Regions from separate parts of the Streptomyces sp. NPDC090045 genome, predicted to be linked through region 2. Evidence: riboswitches for the same ligand, from Rfam matches in the RefSeq annotation. Region 2 holds a riboswitch; the other holds the start of a gene.
What was found. A riboswitch is a leader RNA that binds a small molecule or an ion and turns the genes downstream of it on or off. The one in region 2 is predicted to bind glycine.
Positions count from the first base shown of each region.

Region 1 (14,056 bases), on a different contig from region 2:
GGCCAGCACGACCAGGACGAGGACGACGATCCCGCCGGCCATCGCGACCCGGTCCCGCTTGAGGCGGGTCCAGGCGATCCGGCCGAGCGAGCGGCCCTCAATCGCCCCTTGCTTCGCCCCGTCCGGGCTGGCGCCGGGTTGGGGCCGCGCGGGCCCGCTGGTCTCGGTAGGTGCCGTCATCGTGGTGGGGACCCCTCTCGGCCGGCTGGTGGCCGGCCCCTGCCAGCCGCTGTGACGGCCTGGTTCACTTCATGGCGCGGTTGTCGCTGGTTGCCGGCGGTTCGTCGCTACGGATACTGCTCGCGAAATGCGGATGAAGAGTGGGCACCCGCTGGTTGGGCCCTCTCAGTGGGGGGAGTCTTCAACGGTCTCTCGATCACCCGCCAGACCCGACGGGGATGTGATGCGCAACCGTGATGTGACGTGTCGACTTCCGTTATCCGAACGGCGCACCCGCCTGAGCGGTTCAAGAGCTCACGTTCGGCGCGGAACGGACATCCGTCCCAACTGCCTTTTCGTGCATGGATCTTGGGTCTATTCAGCGGATATGCCGAAGGCCGCACCGATGGGTCCGGTGCGGCCTTCGAGGCGGATGTCTCGATATGCGGATGCGGGGGTGAGGCGATCAGTACGCCGGCGCCTGGCCCTCGCGGTCGTAGAAGGGGCGGGTCTGCGCGCGCAGCCACATCGCCACCGGGTCGTGCTCGTCGGCCAGCGCGACCGTGCACACCGGAACGCCCTCGGGGACCACCCCGACGGACTGCCGCATCATCTCCCGTACGGATTCCAGCGCGGGCGCGGAGGCGTCGTACAGGTCGAGCCCGACCGCGAGGTACGGGGACCCGAGCGCGGGCTGCACCCAGGCGCGGCGCAACGACCGGACGGCGGGCGTGCGGTGCGCGTGCTGGGTCAGCAGCCCGTAGAACTGCGGGAGCTCGATGGCGGGCTCGGAGAGCCGCAGCGGGCCGGCCGGCATCCGGTCCAGGCCGGTGGCGATCCGGCGCAGGTCGGCCCACGGCACGCCGAGGCCGCCGCCCTGGGCGTGCGGATTGAGCCACAGGCCCCAGCGGTCCGGGTAGAGCGCGCGGGCGATGTCCCGCCCGGTGACCACCTCGTAGCCCCGGTTCCAGCCGCTGGCGGCCAGCTCCTGCGGGGAGGTGACGCAGGGCGCGTAACCGAGGCCCTCGACCTCCATGCCGCCGTACTGGGCGTCCGGGGAACCCGGCTGCCCCTGCCACAGCAGCATCCAGAGCCGGCCCTCGGACAGGGCATGCAGGAGTGACTCGTAGCTCTCATAGCGCCCGGGAGTCACCTGGCGCATCATGTGCTCGACCTGCCCGGCCGCGGCCGTGCCTGACGCACTCACCCGGTACCCCTCTTCGTCCGCCCGTCGTCCACGCGTGCCCCTCAGCTTAAGCGGCCCTACGGGACGTAGAAGGGGCGTACGCGCTCACGAATCCAGTCCGTGACCGGGTCCTGGGCGGCGTCGAGGAGGATCAACTGCACGGGCCACTGCGGCGGGACGCGGGTCAGGGCCCGCCCGAGGGCCTCCATCGGGGCCTCGCGCATCTCGGGTTCCCATCCCACCAGGCGGACACCGATGAACAGCTCCGGCGCCCCGCCCTCGACGCTGGCGAGGCAGCGGTGCGCGGCCGCGACCACGCCGGTGGCCCGGAACTCCTCGGTGGCGGCGGCCAGGAAGTCCACCGGGTCCTCCTGCCAGTCGGGCTCGTAGAGCCGGACGCGGCCGCCGGTGGAGGGGCCGTCGAGCGGGGTCCGGCCGGTACGGCAGAGCTCCGCGACGGCGGGCGGGGGCAGCGGGACGCCGACGGCGCCGTCGGGATTGAGCGCGATGCCGAGCTGCGGGGGCAGGCCGCGGGCGAACTCCACGGCCGGGGCCACGGCGAAGGCCATGCCGGGGCCGGCACAGGCGAGGAACTGGGCCTCGGAGGTGTAGACGGGGACGTACGCCGCCCCGCCGATGTCCATCGTGGGCAGGGTGAGATCGGCCGAGTCCGGGCCGCCGCCGCCGGGCAGGGGGACCCACACCTGGCTGCGTCCGAGCACTTCCAGGATCCGCCCGCCGGCGTCCGGGTGCCCGAGCGCCGCCCCGAGCACCTGCTCCAGCTCATTCCCCGGCCAGCCGCTGCCCTGCATGTGCCCCTGCCTTTGCCTGATCCCGCGCGTGTCGCCCCGCAGGGTACCGGCCCCGCGCGGCGCGCCGCCGCCGGGGGGCCGCCGGAGCCGAAAAGACCGGGGCTCCGCCCCGAACCCCGCGCCTCAATCGCCGGCGGGGCTGAAAAGCCCGGGGCCCCGCCCCAGACCCCGCGCCTCAACCGCCGGCGAGGCTGGATGATCCAGCCCGGCTCACGTGTGGAAGGCGATGCCCGTCACGGCGGCGGCCGAGCGGCGGTCCAGCAGGGTCACCGAGGCGCAGCCGTGCGGCGGGCGGCCCGCCTCGGCTTCGCGCAGGAGGCGGCCCACCGCTCCGCGGTGGCGGGCGAAGGCGTAGGCCGAGACCCGCCGCCCCCGCGCGGCCTGCCCGGAGAGGGCCTCCTCGGGGCTGCTGTCGAGGAGTAGCAGGTGCAGCGCCCGCCCCCGGCGCCGCGCGGCCGCCGCCAGCAGGCCGCGCACCCAGCTCTGCGTACCGCAGTCGTGGACGACCACGGAGGCTCCGGAGCGCAGGAGCCGCACCAGCCCCCAGTAGTGCGCGGCGCGCACCAGCGGCCGGTACACCGCGTACGGCAGCGCGGCCGGCATCCGCCGCTCCCAGCGCTCACGGGTGTCCTGGGAGTCGACGGCGCCGCCCTCGGCCGCCGCCCGCTTGATCAGCGTGCTCTTGCCGCCGCCGGGCAGGCCGGACACCACGACGATGTCCCCGTCCGCGAAGGCGAGCCGCTGCGGACCGTGCACGGCGGGGCCGCGCAGGTCGCGTACGGGGCGGATGCCGGGGCCCGCCGCCCGCTCGCGCTCGTGGTCCCGTCCGCGCGCGCCGCGCTGCGCCGGCACCGCGTCCACGGTTCCCGTCGTCGTCACCACTCCGAATCTCCGCACAGTGTTCGCCTCCCCCGAATCGGGTCACCAGGACCCTTGCCCACTGAGTGTAAAGAGACGGTAATCCGGCAGCCCCGGTTCCGGTCCGTCCTCTCGGGGTACCGTACGAACTTTCGGACCCCTCCGCCCGATCACGGGCATGGCGTGCAATGATGTGCGCCATCTGGACCAACTGCATACCGGCCGCTTGAATCCGCGCGGGAGAGTCCCGGCACGCCGCAAGGCCGTGCGCGGGCGCCGAAGGAGCAAGATCCTCCCTTGAATCTCTCAGGCCCCGTACCGCGTGGATGAGGCAGATCTGAAAAGCGAGCTGCTCGGCAGCTCCACCCAAGGTGCAAGCCGAGGAACTCTCGGCGAACCTCTCAGGTTCCGATGACAGATGGGGAGGACCCTCCTCGTCATGTCATGCCCTGGGACTCGGGAGCCACACCCATGAGCACTGCCCCCCGTCTGACCGCCCTCGACGCGCTGCACCGCTCGCTCGGTGCGACCATGACCGATTTCGCGGGCTGGGACATGCCGCTGCGGTACGCCAGTGAGCGCGACGAGCACAACGCCGTACGCACCAAGGCCGGTCTCTTCGACCTCTCCCACATGGGCGAGATCACGCTGACCGGCCCGGAGGCCGTCAAGGCCCTCGACTACGCGCTGGTCGGCAACATCTCCACCGTCGGCGTCGGCCGCGCCCGCTACACGCACATCTGTCAGGAGGACGGCGGGATCGTCGACGACCTGATCGTCTACCGCCTCGGCGAGACCGAGTTCATGGTCGTCGCCAACGCCTCCAACGCGCAGGTCGTCCTCGACGCCCTGACCGAGCGCGCCGCCGGCTTCGACACCGAGGTCCGCGACGACCGCGACGCGTACGCGCTGCTCGCGGTGCAGGGCCCGGAGTCCCCCGGCATCCTGAAGTCCCTCACGGACGCCGATCTGGACGGCCTCAAGTACTACGCAGGCCTGCCGGGCACCGTCGCGGGCGTGCCCGCGCTGATCGCGCGTACGGGCTACACCGGCGAGGACGGCTTCGAGCTGTTCGTCGCCCCCGAACACGCCGTGGAGCTGTGGCAGGCGCTGACCAAGGCGGGCGAGGGCGTCGGCCTGGTGCCGGCCGGCCTGTCCTGCCGCGACACCCTGCGCCTGGAAGCGGGCATGCCGCTGTACGGGCACGAGCTGACCACCTCCCTGACCCCCTTCGACGCGGGGCTGGGCCGGGTCGTGAAGTTCGAGAAGGAGGGGGACTTCGTCGGCCGCGCCGCGCTGGAGGCCGCCGCCGAGCGCGCCGCCACCAACCCGCCGCGCAAGCTGGTCGGCCTGATCGCCGAGGGCCGCCGCGTCCCGCGCGCCGGTTTCCCGGTCGTCGCCGACGGTCAGGTCATCGGCGAGGTCACCTCGGGCGCCCCGTCCCCGACGCTGGGCAAGCCGCTCGCGATGGCGTACGTGGACGCGGCGCACGCCGCGCCCGGCACCTCCGGCGTCGGCGTCGACATTCGCGGTACGCATGAGCCGTACGAGGTCGTGGCGCTGCCGTTCTACAAGCGGCAGAAGTAGTTCCGCACACGGTCCAGCCGTGCACGAGCCGTACGGGAACCCCGTCCGGCAGCGTCTCAGTACCCGAGACCACCGTTCGTATCCACTCCCCCGCATCCAGGAGAATCAGGTCATGAGCAACCCCGAGAAGCTGCGTTACACCAAGGAGCACGAGTGGCTGTCGGACGCCGTGGACGGCGTCGCGACGGTCGGCATCACGGAGTTCGCGGCCAACGCGCTCGGTGACGTCGTCTACGCCCAGCTCCCCGAGGTCGGCGAGACCGTGACCGAGGGCGAGACCTGCGGCGAGCTGGAGTCGACGAAGTCGGTCAGCGACCTGTACTCCCCCGTCTCCGGCGAGGTCGTCGAGGCCAACCAGGACGTCGTGGAGGACCCGGCGCTCGTGAACACGGCCCCGTTCGAGGGCGGCTGGCTGTTCAAGGTGCGCCTCTCGGAGGAGCCGAAGGACACCCTGTCCTTCGAGGAGTACACCCAGCTCACCGCCGGTAACTGACCCCAGGGGACCCTGATGTCTGTACTGAACACCCCTCTCCACGAGCTCGACCCGGACGTCGCCGCCGCCGTCGACGCCGAGCTCGTTCGCCAGCAGTCCACCCTGGAAATGATCGCGTCGGAGAACTTCGCTCCGGTCGCCGTCATGGAGGCCCAGGGCTCGGTCCTGACCAACAAGTACGCCGAGGGCTACCCGGGCCGCCGCTACTACGGCGGCTGCGAGCACGTCGACGTCGTCGAGCAGATCGCGATCGACCGCATCAAGGCGCTGTTCGGTGCCGAGCACGCGAACGTGCAGCCCCACTCGGGTGCGCAGGCGAACGCCGCCGCGATGTTCGCGCTGCTGAAGCCGGGCGACACGATCATGGGCCTCAACCTGGCCCACGGCGGTCACCTGACCCACGGCATGAAGATCAACTTCTCCGGCAAGCTCTACAACGTGGTCCCGTACCACGTCGACGAGACCGGCGAGGTGGACATGGCCGAGGTCGAGCGCCTCGCCAAGGAGTCCAAGCCGCAGCTGATCGTCGCCGGCTGGTCCGCGTACCCGCGCCAGCTGGACTTCGCCGCCTTCCGCCGCATCGCGGACGAGGTCGGCGCGTACCTGATGGTCGACATGGCGCACTTCGCCGGCCTGGTCGCCGCGGGGCTGCACCCGAACCCGGTGCCGCACGCCCACGTCGTCACCACCACCACGCACAAGACCCTCGGCGGTCCGCGCGGCGGTGTCATCCTGTCGACGCAGGAGCTGGCCAAGAAGATCAACTCCGCGGTCTTCCCGGGTCAGCAGGGCGGCCCGCTGGAGCACGTGATCGCGGCCAAGGCCGTCTCCTTCAAGGTCGCGGCCTCGCCCGAGTTCAAGGAGCGCCAGGAGCGCACCCTGGAGGGCGCGAAGATCCTCGCCGCCCGCCTGGTCCAGGACGACGTCAAGGCCGTGGGCGTGGACGTCCTCACCGGCGGCACCGACGTGCACCTGGTCCTGGTCGACCTGCGCAACTCCGAGCTCGACGGTCAGCAGGCCGAGGACCGCCTCCACGAGGTCGGCATCACGGTCAACCGCAACGCCATCCCGAACGACCCGCGGCCCCCGATGGTCACCTCGGGTCTGCGGATCGGTACGCCGGCCCTCGCCACCCGCGGTTTCGACGCCGAGGCCTTCACCGAGGTCGCCGAGATCATCGCGCAGGCGCTGAAGCCGACGTACGACGCCGAGTCCCTCAAGGCGCGCGTCTCGGCGCTCGCCGCGAAGTTCCCGCTGTACCCGTCGCTCTAAGCGACGGCGTGAAGGGCCCGGTCTTGTTCGCGGACAGGGCCGGGCCCTTCCCATGACCAGCAGGAGTACCAGGCGGACGGCACCCCGCACCCCCGTCGCCGCGCCTGCACACCTGCCCCGGCCCCAGCCCCCGCACGGCGCAGGGGCCCTCCCCCACCCCTTCCGCCGCCCGGCGGCGCGGGCCCGCCGCGGCCACGGCCGTACGGGACCACGAGGCGGCTCCGGAGTGTGAGTCGGCACCCGCCCGACCTGTCCACGTAATCCTTCCCACCTCGTCCGGCAGCCGAGCCGTTCACCTCACCGCGTTAAGCTCGTCTGTCGGACAAAATCCGATCAATCCACCTCTCCTGCCCCCTCCCACCCCACGAGCAGACAAGGGAGTCCGCCACCGTGGCCATCTCCGTCTTCGATCTCTTCTCCATCGGCATCGGTCCCTCCTCCTCCCACACGGTCGGTCCGATGCGCGCCGCGCGGATGTTCGTCATGCGGCTGAAGAAGGACGGCGTGCTGGCCCAGACCGCCTCCGTCCGGGCCGAGCTCTTCGGCTCCCTCGGCGCGACCGGCCACGGACACGGCACCCCCAAGGCGGTCCTGCTGGGCCTGGAGGGCCACTCCCCCCGCACGGTGAACGTCGAGACGGCGGACGACGAGGTGGAGCGCATCCGCAAGAGCGGCCGGCTGCGGCTGCTGGGTGCGGAGATAGGCGATGGACACGAGATCGCCTTCGACGAGCCGAACCAGCTGATCCTCCACCGCCGGCGCTCCCTGCCGTACCACGCGAACGGCATGACGCTCTTCGCGTACGACGAGGCCGGCGCCCCGCTGCTGGAGAAGACGTACTACTCGGTCGGCGGCGGCTTCGTCGTGGACGAGGACGCGGTCGGCGAGGACCGGATCAAGCTCGACGACACGGTGCTGAAGTACCCCTTCCGCTCCGGCGACGAGATGCTGCGTCTCGCGAACGAGACCGGGCTGTCGATCTCCTCGCTGATGCTGGAGAACGAGAAGGCCTGGCGCACGGAGGAGGAGATCCGCGAGGGCCTCCTGGAGATCTGGCGCGTCATGCAGTCCTGCGTCTCGCGCGGCATGTCCCGCGAGGGCATCCTCCCCGGCGGCCTGCGGGTCAAGCGCCGGGCCGCCTCCACGGCGCGCCAGCTGCGCACCGAGGGCGACCCGATGCTGCACCGCAGCGAGTGGGCCACGATCTACGCGATGGCGGTCAACGAGGAGAACGCGGCGGGCGGCCGCGTCGTGACCGCCCCGACCAACGGCGCCGCGGGCGTCCTGCCGGCCGTCCTCCACTACTACATGAACTTCGTGCCGGGCGCGGACGAGGACGGCGTGGTCCGCTTCCTCCTCGCGGCGGGCGCGATCGGCATGCTCTTCAAGGAGAACGCCTCGATCTCCGGCGCCGAGGTCGGCTGCCAGGGCGAGGTCGGCTCCGCCTGCTCGATGGCGGCCGGCGCGCTCGCCGAGGTCCTCGGCGGCACCCCGGAGCAGGTCGAGAACGCGGCCGAGATCGGCATGGAGCACAACCTGGGCCTGACCTGCGACCCGGTCGGCGGCCTGGTCCAGATCCCCTGCATCGAGCGCAACGGCATGGCCGCGGTCAAGGCCGTCACCGCCGCCAAGATGGCGATGCGCGGCGACGGCACCCACAAGGTCTCCCTCGACAAGGTCATCAAGACCATGAAGGAGACCGGCGCGGACATGAAGGTCAAGTACAAGGAGACGGCCCGCGGCGGCCTCGCGGTCAACGTCATCGAGTGCTGATCGGCGACAGCTGACGGAAGGGGCCCGGCGCACCGTATGCGCCGGGCCCCTTTCCGTTCCCGCCGGCTGCCCTCCGCTATCCGCGGCGCAGCGCCTTGAGGACCCCCTTGGCGAAGTCGTCCACGGACGCGTCGTACGCCTTCAGGCTCTCGGCGGTGGGCGGGGTGCGGGCCTCGGCCGTGACCGTCACGTCGATCATCATGTTGCTGTCGCGCAGCCGCAGCGCGCGCACCTGGCGCAGCTCGGTCGGCTTGGTGAAGGCGAACCGGTAGGCCTCCTTGCCGACGCCCTTCACCTCGGTGAGCCCGCTGTCCGGCATGTCCTCGGCCGTGTTCGCGCGGGCCCGGGCGAAGACGTCCTTGGAGAAGTCGACGCTCTCCGTGTAGGCGAGGTCCAGTTCCACCTTGACGTTGCCGTACTTCGCCGGGCCGGTCTCGACGAGCGGCTGGACGCACTTGATGCCGGGCGCCCCCTCACCGGACCGCTTGACCCGGTCCGCGGCCTCCTCGCGCGCCCCGAGCGGGTCGGCGAGCTCGCCGTACGGGAGCACGTTGCAGATCTCGTCCGTGGCCACCCAGCGGTAGCCGCCCTTTCCTTCCTGCGAGACCTCGCGGTCCGCGTCGCCGGCGCAGGCGGTGGCCGCCAGGACGAGGGCCACGGCGACCGTTCCCTGACGGGAAAAGCGGTGAAGACGCATCCGGTTCACTCCTGTCGAGCGGGCCAGTTCCCGGTCGACCACCCTGCCACCCAAGGCAGTTGCGCAGCGGGGGATTGGCCAAAGGAGAACGGGAACCGCCGTATCCGCCGTGGCGTCCTAGGCTGTGCCACCAGTCCCCGTCTCTCAGGAATCGAGGGGACGTCATGATCCACGCACGTCTCCGGCAGATCGTGGCCCTGGCCTCCGGCGCTCTGCTCGCCGCCTGCCTCTCCTTCGCCGCACCTGCCTCGGCCGCCACCTCCACCGCCGCCGCCCCTACCGCCGCCACCGTCGCCCAGAGCCAGACCCCGCTCGTCGTCAATGCCCGCTGGGGCGGGCACGCCACGTACGACCGGATCGTCATCGACCTGCAGGGGTACGTCCCCGACGTGACCGTCACTCCCGTCCCGCAGCTGGTCTACGACGGGTCCGGAAAGCCCGTGCCGCTGGCCGGGAAGTACTTCCTGGAGATCCGCTTCAACCCCGCCGCCGCGCACAACGACGCGGGCCAGAGCGTCTACCAGGGACCCAAGCTCCAGAAGATCTACCTCAGCAAGCTCAAGGGCATCGCCCTGACCGGCGACTACGAGGGGTACGTGACCTTCGGCGCCGCCTTCGACACCGTGCCGTACTACCGGGCCTACACCCTGCACTCCCCGGAGCGGTTCGTCGTGGACATCTCGCACGTCACCCGGTGACGAGCACTGCGGCCCACGGGCCGACGGGCCCGGGGCGTCGCACACGCCCCGGGCCCGCCGCCTGCGTCACCTCCGCCAGAACAGGTGGTGCGTCACACCGCTGGGGCTGGGCACGACGTCGAGGTGGAACCGGTCGAGCAGCTCCTCGGGCGACTTCCAGAGCCTCACCCCGGAGCCGAGGTCCACGGGCGCGACCGCCACGTGCAGGGTGTCGACGAGGCCGGCGTCGAGGAACTCGCGGATGGTGGTGGCTCCGCCGCCGAGCCGGACGTCCTTGCCCTGCGCCGCTTCCCGCGCCCGGTCGAGGACCGTCGCCGGGTCGGCGTCGACGAAGTGGAAGGTGGTGTCCGAGAGCGTGAACGAGGGACGCGTGTGGTGGGTCATGACGAAGACGGGGGTGTGGAACGGGGGCTCCTCGCCCCACCAGCCGCGCCAGTCGTGATCGGCCCAGGGCCCGCGCTGGGGCCCGAACTTGTTGCGGCCCATGATCTCGGCGCCGATGTTGTGCGCGAAGTCGCGCGTGAAGTAGTCGTCCAGGCCCCGGCTGCCGCCGGGATCGGTGCGGTTCGGCCAGCTCGCCGTGGCCCCGGCCCAGGCGAACATGGCACCGGGGTCGGCGTGGCCGAAGGGCCGCTCCAGGCTCTGGGGCTCGCCGGCGCCGAATCCGTCGCGCGAAACGGTGAAGTTCTGGACTCTCAGCAACTGCTCCACGGGCTTCCTCCAGTCGTGTCTTCCTTCATGAGACCGTCCGGACGCGGAGAACTCATCGGTGCTCGGGGTTGGGGAAGTCGAAGCGGCAGCCGGCGTCCCAGAGCGAGCGCTGGTTGCCGTGGGCCGGGATGCCTCCCGAGCGCTTGAGCAGGGCGGCCAGGTGCATCAGGTTCCACGACATGAAGGTGGTGTTCCGGTTGGTGAAGTCGTTCTCGGGACCGCCCGAGCCCGGGTCGAGGTAGGAGGGCCCGGGCCCGGCCTCGCCGATCCAGCCCGCGTCGGCCTGCGGCGGGATCGCGTAGCCGAGGTGCTGGAGGCTGTAGAGGACGTTCATGGCGCAGTGCTTGACGCCGTCCTCGTTGCCGGTGATCAGCGCGCCGCCGACCCGCCCGTAGTACGCGTACTGGCCCTGCTCGTTCAGCAGGGAGGAGCAGGCGTAGAGCCGCTCGATGACCTGCTTCATCACGGAGCTGTTGTCGCCGAGCCAGATGGGGCCGCACAGCACGAGGATGTCGGCGTCCATGATCTGGCTGTAGAGGACCGGCCACTGGTCGCTATCCCAGCCGTGCTCGGTCATGTCCGGCCAGACGCCGGTCGCGATGTCGTGGTCGACGGCCCGGATGAGCGAGGTGCGGGCGCCGGCCGCCTCCATGACCGCGCGGCTCTTCGCGATCAGGCCCTCGGTGTTGCTGGTCTCGGGCGAGCGCTTGAGGGTGCAGTTCACGTACACGGCGGTGAGGTCGGGGTACTCGAAGTCGGCGGACACTCCCCCAGCCTGTGGACCGCCGGACCCGGCCGCCAGCCGGGGGCGGCCGTCCGGGGGCGCCCGGAAATCTAGGATGGCGCCATGTCCCTCCCGCATGCCATCCTCACCGCCCTGCTCGAGAAGCCCTCGTCGGGGCTGGAGCTGACCCGGCGGTTCGACAAGTCGATCGGGTACTTCTGGTCGGCGACGCACCAGCAGATCTACCGCGAGCTCGGGCGGCTGGAGGAGGCCGGGCTGATCCGCGCGCTGCCCAGCGAGGTGCCGGTGCGGGGGCAGAAGAAGGAGTACGAGGTGCTGCCCGCCGGCAGTGCGGAGCTGGCCCGGTGGGTCGGTGAGAGCCAGGATCCGAAGCCGATGCGCGACCCGCTGCTGCTGCGGATCCGGGCGGCGGGCGTGGTGGGGCCACAGGGGCTCGGCCCTGAGCTGCGGCGCCATCTGGACCTGCACCGGCGCCAGCTGGCGCAGTACGAGGCCATCGAGGAGAAGGACTTCCCGCCGGGGCGCGACGCCGTGGAGGACCGGCTGCGCCGGCTCGTCCTGCACGGCGGGATCGCCCTGGAGACGTTCTGGCTGACCTGGCTGGAGGAGGCCCTCGCCGAGGTCGGGGACATGTCCGGGCCGGAGGCCTGACGCCTGCTCACGCGCGCTCCCGCCCCGGCCTGTCGGCGGGGCGGGAGCGGAGGGACTACTTGTTCAGGGAGGCCCAGAACTCGTCGAAGCTCAGCAGGCCGTCGCCGTTCGCGTCCTTGGCGGCGATCACGGCGTCCGCGACCGGGCCGGTGACGAACGGGTCGCCCATGGCCGCCATGGCCGCCTTGAACTCGTCGGCCGTGACGAAGCCGTCACCGTTCACGTCGAACTTGCCGAACGTCGTCCGTGCGTTCTCGATGTCCGCCACTGGGTCCACTCCTTCTTGATGCCTGTTGACCGGCTCAGGGTAGCGGTCTGCCCCGCCGGCCCCCGCCGCGGGTCCCGTTCGAGCGGCAGAAATATCTTCAATTACCCTTCCGTAATACGGAAGTGATAATTCTGGACAACAAATCCGGTTTCCACTTGTCACGCTCCGGGGCCACGGCATAACGTAACGGCATTGCCGCCACACCAGGAGCGCAGGGCTCCCAGGGACAAGCGGCAACAAGGGCGATCACACAGGTGACGATCACAGCTGACGCATCATTCGAAGTTCTGCCCTTCACCCGCACCTGCCGCCATATCTGGGAAGACGGCGACCATGTGCTCATCGGAGTGAGTCCCGGAAACAGCTACTTCAGTTCCGAGCGCATCGCCGGCCTCGCCCGGTGGGCCACGACCCGCTTCGCACAAGTCGACTTCGTCTACGCCGACCTCCACGTGGACCGGATGTTCGCCGCCTTCGGCTACAGCAGCGAGCACGCGGAGAAGCGCGCCTCGAAGGAAATCAAGGCGGTCCGGCGGCGGATCGTCAAGGGCGTGGAGGAATCAGGGCCCGGACCGGCCGATATTCGTGTGCGGGCCCTGTCGGAGTTCCAGTCGAACCCGGTGTACCAACTGCTGCACCGCCGCGTCCTGCATTTCCTGGAAACCGACGCCGAATTCCGCAAGGGCTGCGAGGAGATGGCCCAGCATTTTATCGGCTCCAAGTTGCCTGAAGGTGAATCGATCACAGACGACCAGTTGCAGGTCTGTTTCGATTACATGGCGGCCGAGCTGCCCTTCTTCGTGGACACCCCGAGCATTCTCGACGTGCCCTCCTCGGTGGCGGCCTACCACGTCAAGATGCCGCTGACCGACGTCCTCTTCGCACGCGGCGGGGGCCTGCGCGCGACCCGCAACCAGGCCTACGCCGTCGTGCGGCCCGAGCAGGCCGCGGCCGCCGCACCCCACCACGCACCTGCCGAAAGGACCGCCGATGAGCGTCGAGCAGCTTGAGGGCCGGGAGAACCGGGAGCCGCAGCAGCCGCAGCCGCAGCCGCTCCTCGACTTCCCGCTCTCGCGGCGCGGTGACGTGCTCCCGGAGGAGTGCGGGTGGCTGCGCGAGAAGGCCCCGGTCGCCCGGGTCCGCACCCTCACCGGGGACCCGGCCTGGCTGGTGAGCAGCTACGCACTGGCCAAGCAGGTGCTGGAGGACGAGCGCTTCAGCCTCAAGGACACGGCGAACGCCGGCGTCCCGCGCCAGTACGCGCTGACGATCCCGCCCGAGGTCGTCAACAACATGGGCAACATCAACAGCGCCGGCCTGCGCAACGCCGTGATGAAGGCGCTCAACCCGCGCCAGAAGGGGCTGCAGGACCTGCTGCGCGCCAAGGCCGGCGAGCTCGTCGACCGCATCGTGGCCGAGGGCGGCCCGGCCGACCTCCGGGCGGGGTTCGCCGACCCCTTCTCGGCGGCCCTGCACTGCCAGGTGCTCGGGGTGCCCTTCGAGGACTGGCGCCGGCTGATGTCGGGGCTGGACGTCGCGTTCATGACCGCGCGCGAGCCGTTCGCCGACTCGGCCCTCAACTGGTACAAGGACGTGGGCTACTTCGCCAAGCAGCTGGGCGTGCAGCTCGCGCTGGCCCCCGAGGAGCGTACGGGGCTCCTCGGGAGGTTCGCCGGGCTGAAGGAGGCGGACCCTGAGTCGGCCCATCTGACCGACGACATGTTCGCGACGGTCGCCGTCTCGCTCTTCGGCGCGGGCGCGGTCTCCACCTCGGCGTTCCTCACCCTCGCGGTCCTCGCGCTGCTCCAGAGGCCCGAGCTGATCGGGTACCTGCGCGCGCACCCGGAGCGGATGGGCAGGGCGGTGGACGAGCTGCTGCGCTGGAACCTGTCCGTCGGCGACGGCCTGCCGCGCATCGCCCTGGCGGACGTACGGGTCGGCGACGTGCTGGTGAAGGAGGGCGAGCTCGTCCTCGTCCTCCTGGAGGGGGCCAACTTCGACCCGGCGGCCTTCGAGCACCCGGACGAGCTGGACCTGGAGCGCGAGGGCCCGAACGCCCATCTCGCCTTCGGCGCCGGGCGGCACTTCTGCCCGGCCTCCGCGCTGGGCCGGGCACACGCCGAGATCGCGCTGGAGGTGCTGGTCG
Region 1 is NZ_JBIVFA010000007.1:76,611-90,666, forward strand. It holds gene ACIPYQ_RS20060 (ABC transporter permease) at 1-180, opposite strand, end outside; gene ACIPYQ_RS20065 (enhanced serine sensitivity protein SseB C-terminal domain-containing protein) at 626-1,366, opposite strand; gene ACIPYQ_RS20070 (enhanced serine sensitivity protein SseB) at 1,423-2,157, opposite strand; gene ACIPYQ_RS20075 (AAA family ATPase) at 2,368-3,036, opposite strand; glycine riboswitch at 3,243-3,346, shown strand; gene gcvT (glycine cleavage system aminomethyltransferase GcvT) at 3,487-4,602, shown strand; gene gcvH (glycine cleavage system protein GcvH) at 4,715-5,095, shown strand; gene glyA (serine hydroxymethyltransferase) at 5,111-6,367, shown strand; gene ACIPYQ_RS20095 (L-serine ammonia-lyase) at 6,758-8,140, shown strand; gene ACIPYQ_RS20100 (hypothetical protein) at 8,217-8,837, opposite strand; gene ACIPYQ_RS20105 (hypothetical protein) at 9,002-9,535, shown strand; gene ACIPYQ_RS20110 (dihydrofolate reductase family protein) at 9,602-10,246, opposite strand; gene ACIPYQ_RS20115 (flavodoxin family protein) at 10,299-11,012, opposite strand; gene ACIPYQ_RS20120 (PadR family transcriptional regulator) at 11,094-11,642, shown strand; gene ACIPYQ_RS20125 (EF-hand domain-containing protein) at 11,698-11,910, opposite strand; gene ACIPYQ_RS20130 (tRNA-dependent cyclodipeptide synthase) at 12,165-12,920, shown strand; gene ACIPYQ_RS20135 (cytochrome P450) at 12,901-14,056, shown strand, end outside.
Region 1: linked by a shared signal. The riboswitch ahead of gcvT (glycine cleavage system aminomethyltransferase GcvT) and the one ahead of gcvP (aminomethyl-transferring glycine dehydrogenase) in region 2 are both predicted to bind glycine.

Region 2 (14,056 bases):
GTGCGGCTGCCGGCCGCGTCGAGTCTGACCGTACGTACGGCTACACCGGTAGAGCAGCAGAAGGGTGCATCGTGATCGCGGTACTGGGCCTCTTGGCCGGAGTGGTGGTCGGACTTCTGGTCCGGCCCGAGGTACCGGCCGTGGTGGAGCCATATCTGCCGATCGCCGTCGTGGCGGCGCTGGACGCGGTGTTCGGCGGTCTGCGCGCGATGCTGGACGGGATCTTCGTGGACAAGGTCTTCGTGGTGTCGTTCCTGTCGAACGTGGTGGTGGCGGCGCTGATCGTCTTCCTCGGTGACAAGCTCGGCGTCGGCTCGCAGCTGTCCACGGGCGTGGTCGTGGTCCTCGGCATCCGCATCTTCTCCAACGCCGCGGCCATCCGCCGGCACGTGTTCCGGGCGTGAGGCCGATGAGTACGAACGACAGTCCCGAGGAGTCGGGTCCGGGGCCCGAAGGGCAGCCGCCGAAGGACGTACCGGCGCAGCCCGCCCAGCAGCCCGCGCAGCAGCCTGCGCAGGAGCCCGCGCAGGCCGCTGATCAGCCCGCGCAGGCCGCTGATCAGCCCGAGGAGACCGGCCGGCAGCGGCTCGCGGCCGGACTGTGGCCGCCGCGGGTGAGCCGGGCCCAACTGATCGTCGCACTGCTGCTGTTCGTCCTGGGGCTGGGGCTGGCCATCCAGGTCCGGTCGAACAGCGACTCCAGCGCGCTGCGCGGGGCGCGCCAGGAGGACCTCGTACGGATCCTGGACGAGCTCGACGGGCGGACCAAGCGCCTGGAAGAGGAGAAGCAGGCGCTGGAGGATCAGCGCAGGGAGCTGGAGAGCAGCTCCAACCAGGCCGAGGAGGCCCGCAAGCAGACCGTGGAGAAGGAGCGTCAACTCGGGATCCTGGCCGGTACGGTGGCAGCGCAGGGGCCGGGCATCACGCTGAAGATCACCGACCCCACGGGCCAGGTGCAGTCCGACCAGCTGCTGGACACCCTTCAGGAGCTGCGGGCGGCCGGGGCCGAGGCGATCCAGATCAACGGTGTGCGCATCGTGGCCGGCTCGTACTTCTCCGACGAGAACGGCGGGGTCGCGATCGACGGTAAGAAGATCACACAGCCCTACGAGTTCAAGGTGATCGGCAAGCCCCAGGATCTGGAGCCCGCGCTCAACATTCCCGGTGGTGTCGTCCAGACGCTGGAGAAGGAGCAGGCGACCGTCGCCGTCACACGGTCGGCGAAGATCGTTGTGGATGCCTTGCGGGCTGCGAAGCAGCCTGACTACGCTCGGTCGTCATCGTGAGGAACTGGAGTGGAAGGTGGAGCGGCTCACGCGGGCGGATGCCTGCGGGGGGTCGGCGCACTGAAGTCGCGGTGCGTGGTGGAAACTGTCTGGTGGTTACGGACGTTGTGAGAATGTCCGGGTCGGCAGGTGTCTGCATTCGGAGTTCGTCCTGCCCCACGGGCGGGTCTGTTTCGGTCAAGGGGAATCGCCCGTGAAGTTGTTTGAGAAGTTGTTCGGCAAGAAGAACCGCGAGGACAGCGGTTCGGCACGGCACCGTGCGGGGCATGGGGACGCGGAAGCGCAGGGCGACCGGCCGCTCTTCCGCGACGAGGTGGCCGGCCCGGGTGATGTTCCGGGCGGCCACGGCGCGTCGTCCGTTGACCCTGCCGGTACCGGAGGCATAGGTTTCGGTGAACCATCAACCTCAACTGCGGGTGGAGGGTTTGCCCCCGACCCGTACGCCACCAATGCCTCCGCGGGGCAGCCGCGGCGCGAGGAGCCGTCCATGTCGGCCGAGCAGATTTGCAGCAGGTGCGGACACCGCAGCGATGCGGCCAGCCGGTTCTGCTCCAACTGCGGGGCGCCGCTGCGGCCGGGTCTGACGCCGGAGCGCGCCTCGGAGACCACGTCCACCATCTCGATCTCGGGCCTGGAGGCCTACGAGGCCGAGGTGTCGGGACAAACGCACGTGTCGTCCTCGCTTTCCCCCGAGGCCCAGGCCGCGGTGGAAGCGCTGCCGCCCGGTTCCGCCCTGCTCATCGTGCGGCGCGGTCCCAACTCCGGTAGCCGCTTCCTGCTGGACGGCGAGCTGACCACGGCCGGCCGGCACCCGCAGAGCGACATCTTCCTGGACGACGTCACCGTCTCCCGGCGCCATGTCGACTTCCGCCGGGGCCAGGACGGCGGCTTCACCGTCTCCGACGTGGGCAGCCTCAACGGCACGTACGTGAACCGGGAACCGATCGACTCCGTCGCCCTGCACAACGGCGACGAGGTGCAGATCGGAAAGTACCGGCTGGTCTTCTACGCGAGCCTGCGGGGCATCTGACCCCTTCCGGACTCCGTCCGGGGGGACCCCCGCCCCCGGACTCCGTCCGGGGCTTCCCAGGGAAGGTCCCATGCTGCGCAACCCGACAGGGGGTGCCGGAAACGGCACCGCCGGCTCGGCCGGGCGGCTGGTGAGCATCGGCACGGTGCTCACCACGCTGCGTGACGAGTTCCCCGAGGTCACCATCTCGAAGATCCGTTTTCTGGAGGCGGAGGGGCTCGTCGAGCCCCGGCGCACCCCTTCGGGATACCGCAAGTTCAGCACCGAGGATGTGGAGCGCCTCGCCCGCATCCTGCGTCTGCAGCGCGACCACTACCTGCCGCTGAAGGTCATCCGCGAGCAGCTGGACGCGCTCGCCCGCGGTGAGCAGATCCGCATCCCGGCGCCCACCGCGCACGGGGATGCCGACGATCCCACCAGCCCGGCGGCCGTGTACGGCGAGGTCGGGCGGGAGCGGCCCACCGTGGCCCGGGTGGGCCGGGCGGAGCTGCTGGCCGCCGCCGACGTGGACGAGGCCCAGCTGGTCGAGTGGGAGTCGTACGGGCTGCTGGCCGAGGCGCCGGGCGGTGGTTTCGACGCCGAGGCGGTCACGGTGGCCCGGCTGGTGGCCGATCTGGGGCGCTTCGGGCTGGAGCCGCGGCACCTGCGCGCGATGAAAGCTGCAGCCGACCGGGAGGCGGGCCTGGTGGAGCAGGTCGTGGCACCGCTGCGCCGGCACCGCAACCCGCAGACCAGGGCCCATGCGGAGGCCACGCTGAAGGAGCTGGCGGGGCTGTCCGTACGGCTCCACGAGGCCCTCGTGCAGACCGCTCTGGGAGTCCGGTTGCGGTGACCGCGCTGGTCGGAGTGGAGCCCCGACTACCCAAACCTGCCGGGCAGGTCCTAGGGTTGCTGTGTGAACGAGCTCGACGTTGTGGGTGTCCGGGTGGAAATGCCCTCCAACCAACCGATCGTGCTCCTGCGTGAAGTGGGAGGCGACCGGTACCTCCCCATCTGGATCGGTCCAGGGGAGGCGACCGCCATTGCCTTCGCGCAGCAGGGGATGGCCCCTGCCCGGCCGCTGACGCACGACCTGTTCAAGGACGTGCTGGAGGCGATCGGCGAGGAGCTCACCGAGGTCCGGATCACGGATCTGCGGGAGGGCGTCTTCTACGCGGAGCTCGTCTTCGCCAGCGGGGTCGAGGTGAGCGCGCGGCCGTCCGATGCCATAGCGCTGGCCCTGCGGACGGGGACGCCGATCTACGGCAGTGACGGCGTGCTCGACGACGCCGGAATCGCCATTCCGGACGAGCAGGAGGACGAGGTGGAGAAGTTCCGCGAGTTCCTCGACCAGATCTCGCCCGAGGACTTCGGCACCGGCCCGCAGTGAGGTGTGGGCCGCGCCGTCCGCGCGATCCGCGGGGATCTTTCAGCCCATTCGATTAGCCTTTCCCCATAACGGGATACGGGAAACCACTCTCAGGGTGATTATCACTCGGCGTGCCGAGTGTGGCGATCGTTGACGCACCCCTGGTGACTGCCTACCTTCAAGGTGGCAGGTCAAGGACGGAGGGTCGGCGTGAGGATCACGGGCGACGGTACGACCGGGGGCACCCCCGTACGGAGTGACGCTGGGCCGTACCCGCTGCACGGTGGCGCGGTCGGGTCCGCGCGCCGTCAGCCGGAGTCGACGCCGGTCGGACCGGTGAGCGGCGACCCGGCGCCCGAGCAGATCGGATACCGCGGGCCGACGGCGTGTGCCGCGGCCGGCATCACGTACCGGCAGCTGGACTACTGGGCGCGGACCGGACTGGTGGAGCCGAGCGTGCGCCCCGCGTACGGTTCGGGCACCCAGCGCCTCTACAGCTTCCGCGACGTCGTGGTCCTCAAGATCGTCAAGCGCTTCCTGGACACCGGGGTGGCGCTGCAGAACATCCGCACGGCGGTCCAGCACCTGCGTGACCGCGGGTTCTCGGACCTCGATCGGATGACGCTGATGAGCGACGGCGCCACCGTGTACGAGTGCACCTCTCCCGACCAGGTCGTGAGCCTGCTCCAGGGTGGGCAGGGCGTCTTCGGCATCGCCGTGGGCGTGGTGTGGCGCGATGTCGAGAGCGCGCTCTCGCAGCTGCACGGGGAACGGGTGGACACCGGCGAGACCCTGGTCGGGCACAACCCGACGGACGAGCTGGCAGCCCGCCGCAACCGCGCCGTCTGATCCGGGCCGGAGAAATGTCAGTGCCGTAGGGCAGCATCGGTGCTGTGAGAGCCGCGCCGACCATTCTGCATCTGGACATGGACGCCTTCTACGCCTCCGTGGAGCAGGCGTCGAAGCCCAGTCTGCGGGGCAAGGCCGTCATCGTCGGTGGGCTGGGGCCGCGCGGGGTCGTGGCCACGGCTTCGTACGAGGCCAGGCGGTTCGGGGTGCACTCCGCGATGCCGACGGCGCAGGCGCGGCGGCTCTGCCCGAACGGCGCCTACCTGATCCCGCGCTTCAGTCTCTACCGGCAGGTCAGCGACGTGGTGATGGCCCTGCTGCGCGAGCTGTCGCCGCTCGTGGAGCCGCTCAGCCTGGACGAGGCCTTCGTGGACCTGGAGGCGGGCGGGGTGGCCTTCGACTCGCGGACCGCCCGCTCGACGGGTGAGCGGCTGCGGGCCGACATCAGGGCCGCCACGGGGCTCAGCGGGTCGGTGGGGCTCGCCGGGTCGAAGATGCTGGCCAAGGTGGCGTCCGAGGAGGCCAAGCCGGCCGGGCTGCTGCTGATCGAGCCGGGAACCGAGCGCGAGCTGCTCGCGCCGATGTCCGTACGGACGCTGCCCGGGGTGGGGCCGGCCACGGGGGAGCACCTGCGCCGCGCCGGGATCACCACGGTGGGGGAGCTGGCGGAGGCCGGGGAGGACGAGCTGGTCCGGATGCTCGGGCGGGCGCACGGCGTGGGCCTGTACCGGATGGCGCTGGGGCTGGACGACCGGCCGGTGGTCGCGGAGCGGGACGCGAAGTCGGTGTCGGTCGAGGACACCTTCGATGTGGACCTGCACGACCGGGTACGGATCCGGAACGAGGTGCAGCGGCTCGCCGACCGGTGTGTGCAGCGGCTGCGCGGCTCGGGGCACTCCGGGCGGACGATCGTGCTGAAGGTGCGGCGGTACGACTTCTCCACGCTGACGCGGTCCGAGACGCTGCGCGGGCCCACGGACGACCCCGCGGTGGTGCGGGAGGCCGCGGCGCGGCTGCTGGAGGGCGTGGACACCACGGGAGGGGTGCGGCTGCTGGGGGTGGGGGTGACCGGGCTCGCGGACTACACGCAGGAGGACCTGTTCGCTCAGTCGGCTGCCTCTGAGCCGGACGGGGCGGGTGAGGAGGCCGGGACGGCTGTCTCCGGCGGGAGCGGTGAGAGCGGAGCCGCAGGCGGGTCTGTGGGGGCCTCTGAGGGTTCCGGGGCGCCGGCGGCCGACGGGCCTCCGGGGGAGCCGGAGCCGGCTCCCGAGCGGCGCTGGCCGGCCGGGAGTGACGTACGGCACGCGGTGTACGGGCCCGGGTGGGTGCAGGGCAGCGGGGTCGGGCGGGTGACCGTACGGTTCGAGCAGCCGGGATCGGAGCCGGGCCGGGTGCGGACCTTCCGGGTGGACGACCCCGAGCTGGAGCCGTCCGATCCGCTGCCGCTGGTGGGGGAGGGGGAGCCGGGAGCCGCCGGCCCGGCATGATCCGGGAGGGTGTCGCCCGCCAAGGCCCGCAGTCCCGCGGCGCTCAGCCCTCGTCGTTCGCCAGGCGGCCGAAGTCGCGCGAGAAGTCCGTGGGCAGGGTCGTGTCCAGGCCGTAGTGGTGGTAGAGCTGCAGCTCCTGTTCGGGGGAGAGGTGGCGGCCGACGCCGAAGTCGGGGGCGTCCCTGATGAGGGAGCGCTCGAAGGGCACCCGCAGGGTGTCGCCCACCATCTCGCTCGGCTCCAGCGGGACGAAGGCGTCCCGGCTGAACAGGCCCGTACGGACGGCAGCCCATTCCGGGACGCCCGTGGCATCGTCGAGGTAGACCTCGTCCACGGTGCCGATCTTGGTGCCATTGCGGTCGAACGCCTTGCGGCCGATCAGGCTGCGCGGATCGATGTCGGTCTGCACGGTCCCTCCAAATGGTCGCAACTCCTCCGTAATGACTACAGAAGTGCATAACTGCAGCGGAGGCCACTCGGGGAGGCCCCAGATCCTCGCTGGTAGGCTGGGTGATGGCTGTCGACCCTGTGCGGGAGAGTCCTCCGAGTGAGCAAGACGGAGGCGCCGAAGGAGCAAATCCTCCCCGGAATCTCTCAGGCATACGTACCGCACGGACGAGGCCACTCTGGAAAGCAGGGGCGGGTACCGGGCGCGCAGTGCCGGTCCCACTCCTCACCGACGGTGAAAGCCGGAGGGCTCGGGCGACCCCCGTGACTCCGGTGAAACTCTCAGGTGCAGATGACAGAGGGGGAGGCCGTCCGGGTGCCCGCGCCGTGGTGCCCCTCGCAGGTCATACGACCAGGAGGCCTCCGTACATGACCGCCAACCGCATTCCGCTCTCCCAGCTGGAGCGAGGCATCCCCTTCGAACAGCGCCACATCGGTCCGGATGCCGAGGCGCAGGCGAAGATGCTCGCCCATGTGGGCTACGGCTCCCTGGACGAACTGACCGCCGCCGCGGTACCGGATGTGATCAAGACCGCCGAGGCGCTCGACCTGCCCGAGGCGCGGACCGAGGCCGAGGTGCTCGCCGAGCTGCGCTCGCTCGCCGACCGCAACCAGGTCCTGTCCTCCATGATCGGTCTCGGCTACTACGGGACCTTCACGCCCCCGGTGATCCTCCGCAACGTCATGGAGAACCCGGCCTGGTACACGGCGTACACCCCGTACCAGCCGGAGATCTCGCAGGGCCGCCTCGAAGCGCTCCTGAACTTCCAGACCGTCGTCGCCGAGCTCACCGGGCTGCCGACCTCGGGCGCCTCCCTCCTCGACGAGGGCACCGCGGCCGCCGAGGCCATGACGCTGGCCCGCCGCGTGGGCAAGGCCAAGGGGAACGTCTTCCTCGTCGACGCCGACGCGCTGCCGCAGACCATCGCCGTGATCGAGACCCGCGCCGAGCCGATCGGCATCGAGGTCGTCGTCGCCGACCTGTCCGAGGGCATCCCGGCCGAGGTCGCCGAGCGCGGTGTCTACGGCGTGCTGATCCAGTACCCGGGCGCCTCCGGTGCCGTCCGCGACATCAAGCCGGTCATCGACCAGGCGCACGAGCTCGGCGCCATCGTCGCCGTCGCCGCCGACCTGCTCGCACTGACCCTGCTGACCTCCCCGGGCGCGCTGGGCGCGGACATCGCCGTCGGCACCACCCAGCGCTTCGGCGTCCCGATGGGCTTCGGCGGACCGCACGCCGGCTACATGGCCGTCCAGGACAAGCACGCCCGTTCGCTGCCCGGCCGCCTCGTCGGCGTTTCGGTGGACGCGGACGGCAACAAGGCGTACCGCCTGGCCCTGCAGACCCGCGAGCAGCACATCCGCCGCGAGAAGGCCACCAGCAACATCTGTACCGCGCAGGTGCTGCTCGCCGTCATGGCCGCCATGTACGCCGTCTACCACGGCCCGGACGGCCTGCGGACGATCGCCCGCCGGACCCACCGCTACGCGGCCCTGATCGCCGCGGGCCTGACGGCCGGCGGGGTCGAGATCGTGCACGGCTCGTACTTCGACACGGTCACCGCCCGCGTGCCGGGCCGCGCGGCCGAGGTCGTCGCCGCCGCCCGCGAGGGCGGCATCAACCTGCACCAGGTCGACGCCGACCACGTCTCCCTCGCCTGCGACGAGACCACCCTGCGCGCCGACGTCGAGGCCGTCTGGGCGGCCTTCGGCGTCACCGCGGACATCGAGGCGCTCGACGCGACCACGGACGACACCCTGCCCGAGGGCCTGCTGCGCGCGGACGACTACCTGACGCACCCGGTCTTCCACCAGCACCGCTCCGAGACCGCGATGCTGCGCTACCTGCGCAAGCTCTCGGACAAGGACTACGCGCTGGACCGCGGCATGATCCCGCTGGGCTCCTGCACCATGAAGCTCAACGCGACCACCGAGATGGAGTCGGTCACCTGGCCCGAATTCGGCCAGCTGCACCCCTTCGCCCCGGTGGAGCAGGCCGAGGGTTACCTCACGCTCATCACCGAGCTGGAGGAACGTCTCTGCGAGGTCACCGGCTACGACAAGGTGTCCATCCAGCCCAACGCCGGCTCCCAGGGCGAGCTCGCCGGCCTGCTGGCCGTGCGCGCCTACCACCGTGCGAACGGTGACGAGCAGCGCACCATCTGCCTCATCCCGTCCTCCGCGCACGGCACCAACGCCGCCAGCGCCGTGATGGCCGGCATGAAGGTCGTCGTCGTCAAGACCGCCGACGACGGCGAGGTGGACGCGGCCGACCTGCGCGCCAAGATCGAGCAGTACCGCGACGAGCTCGCCGTGCTGATGATCACGTACCCCTCCACGCACGGTGTGTTCGAGGAGCACGTCGCCGACATCTGCGCCCAGGTGCACGAGGCCGGCGGCCAGGTCTACGTCGACGGCGCCAACCTGAACGCCCTGGTGGGCCTCGCCAAGCCGGGTCACTTCGGGGGCGACGTCTCGCACCTGAACCTGCACAAGACCTTCTGCATCCCGCACGGCGGCGGCGGTCCGGGCGTCGGCCCGGTCGGTGTCCGGGCGCACCTGGCCCCGTACCTGCCGAACCACCCGCTCCAGCCGACCGCCGGCCCGGAGACGGGCGTCGGCCCGATCTCGGCCGCCCCGTGGGGCTCGGCCGGTATCCTGCCGATCTCGTGGTCGTACGTGCGCCTGATGGGCGGCGAGGGCCTCAAGCGCGCCACCCAGGTGGCGGTGCTCGGTGCCAACTACATCGCCAAGCGCCTGGAGCCGCACTACCCGGTGCTCTACACCGGCCCGGGCAACCTGGTCGCGCACGAGTGCATCATCGACCTGCGCCCGCTGTCGAAGTCCACGGGCGTGAGCGTGGACGACATCGCCAAGCGTCTGATCGACTACGGCTTCCACGCCCCGACGATGTCCTTCCCGGTCGCCGGCACGCTGATGATCGAGCCGACGGAGTCCGAGGACCTCGCCGAGATCGACCGCTTCTGCGACGCCATGATCGCCATCCGCGGCGAGATCGAGCGGGTCGCGGGCGGCGAGTGGCCGGCGGACGACAACCCGCTGGCCAACTCCCCGCACACCGCGGCGGCACTGGGCGGCGAGTGGAACCACCCGTACACCCGCGACGAGGCCGTCTTCCCGGGCGGTGTCACGGCCGCCGAGAAGTACTGGCCGCCGGTGCGCCGCATCGACGGCGCCTTCGGCGACCGCAACCTGGTCTGCTCCTGCCCGCCGCTGGACGAGTACGACCACTGACACCGAGCGGTGACGTGACATGACGAAGGGGCCGGCCCGGGAGAATCTCCCGGACCGGCCCCTTCGTCATGGCGTGCGTCGGCCGGGCCGTTCTCAGCGCCTAGGCCGCCGCGAGCGGGCGGTGCGGGGCGATGATCTGGCCGTCCGGCAGCAGTTCACCGGTGTCCTCGAAGAGCAGGACGCCATTGCACAGCAGGCTCCAGCCCTGCTCCGGGTGGTTGGCCACCGGGCGAGCGGCCTCCCGGTCGGCGGATTCGGCTGACGGGCAGGCTGGCTGGTGCTGGCACATGGATGCGTTCTTTCGCTGCGGTGTGGTCTGCGTGCTACGGCTCGATGCGTGATTCATGGCCGTCCCCCTGGGTCATCCCCGCACCCGCGGGGAGCGTGTCATCAGTCTTCCCCCACGACAGCCGCTTCGCAGGTATTTCCCCGCAGCTGTCCTCACAGATTGATGACGCATCACTCGTGCGGGCGGTTCAGGCCAACTCCCCTGTCATTTCGGATGGTTCGCAGATGACCCGAGCGGACTAGGCCGAATGGGTTACTTGGGTCAGGCGGCGGGCGCGGCCAGCGACGGAGGGAGGGGTGCCGTGGCGGGGGTCAGGCGATGGGTGAGCACGGGCAGCAGCTCGGAGACCGGATGCGGCCGGTACGCGGCGATGCCGGGCGGGGCCGGGGCCAGCGGCACCAGCAGGTCCTCGCCGGCGGGCAGCCCGGCGGAGGCGTCGGCGCCCACCGCCCCGTGCAGCCACAGGGTCAGCATGTAGAGCTCCGGTACGGACAGCAGCCGCGGCTGGTAGTTCGTACCGAGGGATTCCGCCTGGCGCAGCGCGCGTTCGGTGGCGGCGACGTACGGCCCTTCGAAGAAGTGCGAGAAGGTCCAGCCGTCTGCGGTCAGGCGGGTGTCGGCCGCCGCGACGTGGCGGTCCCCGCTGCGGATCAGGAACCGCCAGCCCGTGAGCCGTGTGCGGGGCGGCCTGCCGCCGGCCGCGAGGGTGGACATGCCCAGCCGGTCGAGGACGTGCACCGGCAGGGGGAGTTCGGCGGTCAGTGGGCCCTGGATCGCGCGCAGGGCCGGGGTGTGCGCCTCGTGGACGGCGGTGGGAGAACCGAGTGCCGCGAGGACGCTGCGCAGGGCGGGCGCGGGAGCCGGAGGGACATGCAGCGGCATGGTGGGTCGCCTCTCACTTGGGAGACCTGTGGAACGGGGGCAGGTGCGGACGGCGCTGTCGCATTCTGGGGCCAGAGGGGGGCCGAGGGGCAATGGCCGCGCGTCAACTCTCTGCCTCGATTGCGGAGTTTATACGACATGTGTTCACGCAGCGTTTCGGCTAGCTGTCCCGCCTATTGCCGACAAGGCGCTTACCGGTCCCGCTGACATGGCATTCATGCCGGATGTGCGCGAACGTGCCGCGCTGACCTCGGAGGTTACCGGACGGGGGCTCGGCTGGAAAGCATCGGTTTTGCGGCGCGTGCAAAGTCGAAGAGGAATTTGCGCGAAGCGACTTGCCAGGTGAATGTGCCGAAGCGCCCTTCGGCCAAACCGGCGCGCGCTCCTCGCCACGCACGCCCCCACCGCGTTATGGATCACGGAGGCGGGGCATCATCGACCGTAATGCGCGCCCGGGTCTCCGGGGGCCGGGCCCACTCGAGGAGGGACGCTTCGATGGGGGAGAAGGTCGTGGCGGGCGGATTCGACCTGTCCGATCGGCAGCGGTATCGAAGGAAGCTTCACGAGTGTCTGGAGGGGCTGGAGCGACTCCTGGCGGAGAAGAGGTTCGATCGCCCCAAGAACATGATGGGACTGGAGATCGAGCTGAATCTCGCGGGCGCCGACGGGTTGCCGAGAATGGTGAATGCCCAGGTGCTGGAGCGGATAGCGAGTCCGGATTTCCAGACCGAACTGGGAATGTTCAATCTGGAGGTGAACGTCCTGCCGCACCGGCTCGGCGGCCGGGTATTCGACCAGCTCGCCGAGGAACTCAGCGCGGGGCTGGGCTATGCCCACAGGAAGGCCACGGAGATCGACGCCGGTGTGGTGATGATCGGCATTCTGCCGACGATCTCCCGTTCCGACCTGGTCACCGCGAACCTGTCGGCGGTGGACCGGTACTCGCTGCTCAACGAGCAGATCCTGATGATGCGCGGGGAGGACTTCACGCTCGACATCGACGGCGTCGAGCGGCTGATCTGGACCTCCGGGTCGATCGTGCCGGAGGCCGCCTGCACCTCCGTACAACTGCACCTGCAGGTGACGCCGGCCCGGTTCCCGGCCGTGTGGAACGCGGCGCAGGTGGTGGCCGCCGCGCAGATAGCCGTCGGCGCCAACTCGCCCTTCCTGTTCGGGCGCGAGCTGTGGCGGGAGTCGCGGCCGCCGCTGTTCACCCAGGCCACCGACACCCGGCCGCCCGAGCTCCAGGCGCAGGGGGTGCGGCCGCGCACCTGGTTCGGGGAGCGGTGGGTGGACTCGGCGTACGAGCTCTTCGCCGAGAACGTCCGCTACTTCCCCGCCCTGTTGCCGATCTGCGACGAGGAGGAGCCGCTGCGGGTGCTCGCCGAGGGCGGGGTGCCGGCGCTGCAGGAGCTGGTCCTGCACAACGGGACCGTCTACCGATGGAACCGGCCCGTGTACGGGGTCGCGGACGGGGTGCCGCACCTGCGGGTCGAGAACCGGGTGCTGCCGGCCGGGCCGACGGTCGCCGACGTCGTCGCCAACGCCGCCTTCTACTACGGGCTCGTCCGCACCCTCGCCGACGAGCCGCGCCCGGTGTGGACCCGGCTGCCGTTCGCCGAGGCGGAGGCGAACTTCGACGCGGCCTGCCGGTACGGGATCGACGCGCGGCTGCGGTGGCCGCGCCGGGGCCGGGGCGGGGGACTGGCGAGCGTGCCCGCCGTACGGCTGGTCCTGGACGAGCTGCTGCCGATGGCGGCGGCGGGGCTGGACGCCTGGGGCATCGAGCCGGCGGACCGGGACCACTACCTCGGCATCATCGAGGAGCGCTGCCGGCGGCGGGTCAACGGGGCGACCTGGCAGGTGGACACCTACCACCGGGCCCTGGCGGCCGGGCTGGAGCGGGACGAGGCGCTGGCCGCGACCACCCGGAGGTACAGCGAGCTGATGCACAAGGGCGACCCCGTGCACACCTGGCCCGTGGGACCGGGGGAGGAGGTGAGCGCCTCGGTGCCGGCGGCGCGCTGAGCCGGCGCGTGGCCGGAGCCGGGGCGCGACCGGAGCCGGGGCGCGACCGGTGCGCGCGTGACCGGAGCCGTCCGGCGGGCCCGTTGCTCCCGTTGATCCCGTTGTCTCCCCCCGCAGTGATCCTCCCAGTGTCCCGAGGAGGCAGTATGGGGTGGTCGCAAACGGGATGGCAGGACGGGAGTCGGGCGTGCGGGCGGAGCCGGAGCCGGTGTTCGTGAAGCTGGACGAGGACGGGCGGCGGGGTCTCCTGCGCAACGAGACGCTGCTCGTCCTCGCGCTCTCGCTGGGGGCGAGCGGGGTCTCGGCGCTCATCAGCTTCATCGGCTCGCTGACCAAGCCGGGCGGCCTGAAGGACCAGGCCGCCACGCTCAACGCCTCGCTGGCCCCGGGCCGGCCCTGGCTGGACCTGGCGTGGCAGCTGTTCGGCATCGCGAGCGCGCTGGTCCCCGTCCTGCTGGTGGCGCACCTGCTGACCCGCGAGGGCGCCCCCGGGCTGCGCGTGCTGGGCTTCGACCGCACCCGGCCCCTGGGGGACCTGGCCCGGGGCGCGCTCGTCGCCGCGGGGATCGGGAGCGCGGGGCTCGCCTTCTACCTGGGGGCGCGGGCCGCCGGGTTCAACCTCACGGTGGTGCCGGAGGCGCTGCCCGACGTGTGGTGGAAGTTCCCCGTACTGATCCTCTCCGCGCTGCAGAACGCCGTGGTGGAGGAGGTCATCGTGCTGGCCTACCTGCTGCGCCGGCTCGACCAGCTGGGCTGGTCGCCGACGGCCGCGCTGCTGGCCAGCTCGGCGCTGCGCGGTTCCTACCACCTCTACCAGGGCATCGGCGGCTTCATCGGCAACATGATGATGGGCGTGGTCTTCGTCCTGGCCTACCGCCGCTGGGGGCGGGTGGGACCGCTCGTCGTCGCGCACGCGCTGCTCGACATCGTGGCCTTCGGCGGCTACGCCCTGCTCGCGGGCAAGGTGGGCTGGCTGCCCACGCCCTGATGCGGCGGGGCACCCGATCGGCCCTGCCGGGCGGGGGCGGAGGCCGAACCGGTGCGAGGCTGGAGGGGAGTGAGGAGGCGCGCCCGGTGGCTGTTGTGGACTCTCTGATTCCGTTCGCGCCGTTTTTCGTGCCCGTCGTCAGCGGCCTGGTGGGCGGGGCCAGCCTCC
Region 2 is NZ_JBIVFA010000013.1:268,871-282,926, reverse strand. It holds gene ACIPYQ_RS30460 (DUF881 domain-containing protein) at 1-75, shown strand, start outside; gene ACIPYQ_RS30455 (small basic family protein) at 72-404, shown strand; gene ACIPYQ_RS30450 (DUF881 domain-containing protein) at 410-1,285, shown strand; gene ACIPYQ_RS30445 (FHA domain-containing protein) at 1,371-2,315, shown strand; gene ACIPYQ_RS30440 (MerR family transcriptional regulator) at 2,386-3,147, shown strand; gene ACIPYQ_RS30435 (bifunctional nuclease family protein) at 3,211-3,684, shown strand; gene ACIPYQ_RS30430 (MerR family transcriptional regulator) at 3,874-4,512, shown strand; gene ACIPYQ_RS30425 (DNA polymerase IV) at 4,557-5,999, shown strand; gene ACIPYQ_RS30420 (PRC-barrel domain-containing protein) at 6,043-6,408, opposite strand; glycine riboswitch at 6,521-6,619, shown strand; gene gcvP (aminomethyl-transferring glycine dehydrogenase) at 6,816-9,701, shown strand; gene ACIPYQ_RS30410 (DUF5999 family protein) at 9,802-9,990, opposite strand; gene ACIPYQ_RS30405 (hypothetical protein) at 10,252-10,872, opposite strand; gene ACIPYQ_RS30400 (glutamate--cysteine ligase) at 11,368-12,900, shown strand; gene ACIPYQ_RS30395 (CPBP family intramembrane glutamic endopeptidase) at 13,067-13,888, shown strand; gene ACIPYQ_RS30390 (hypothetical protein) at 13,975-14,056, shown strand, end outside.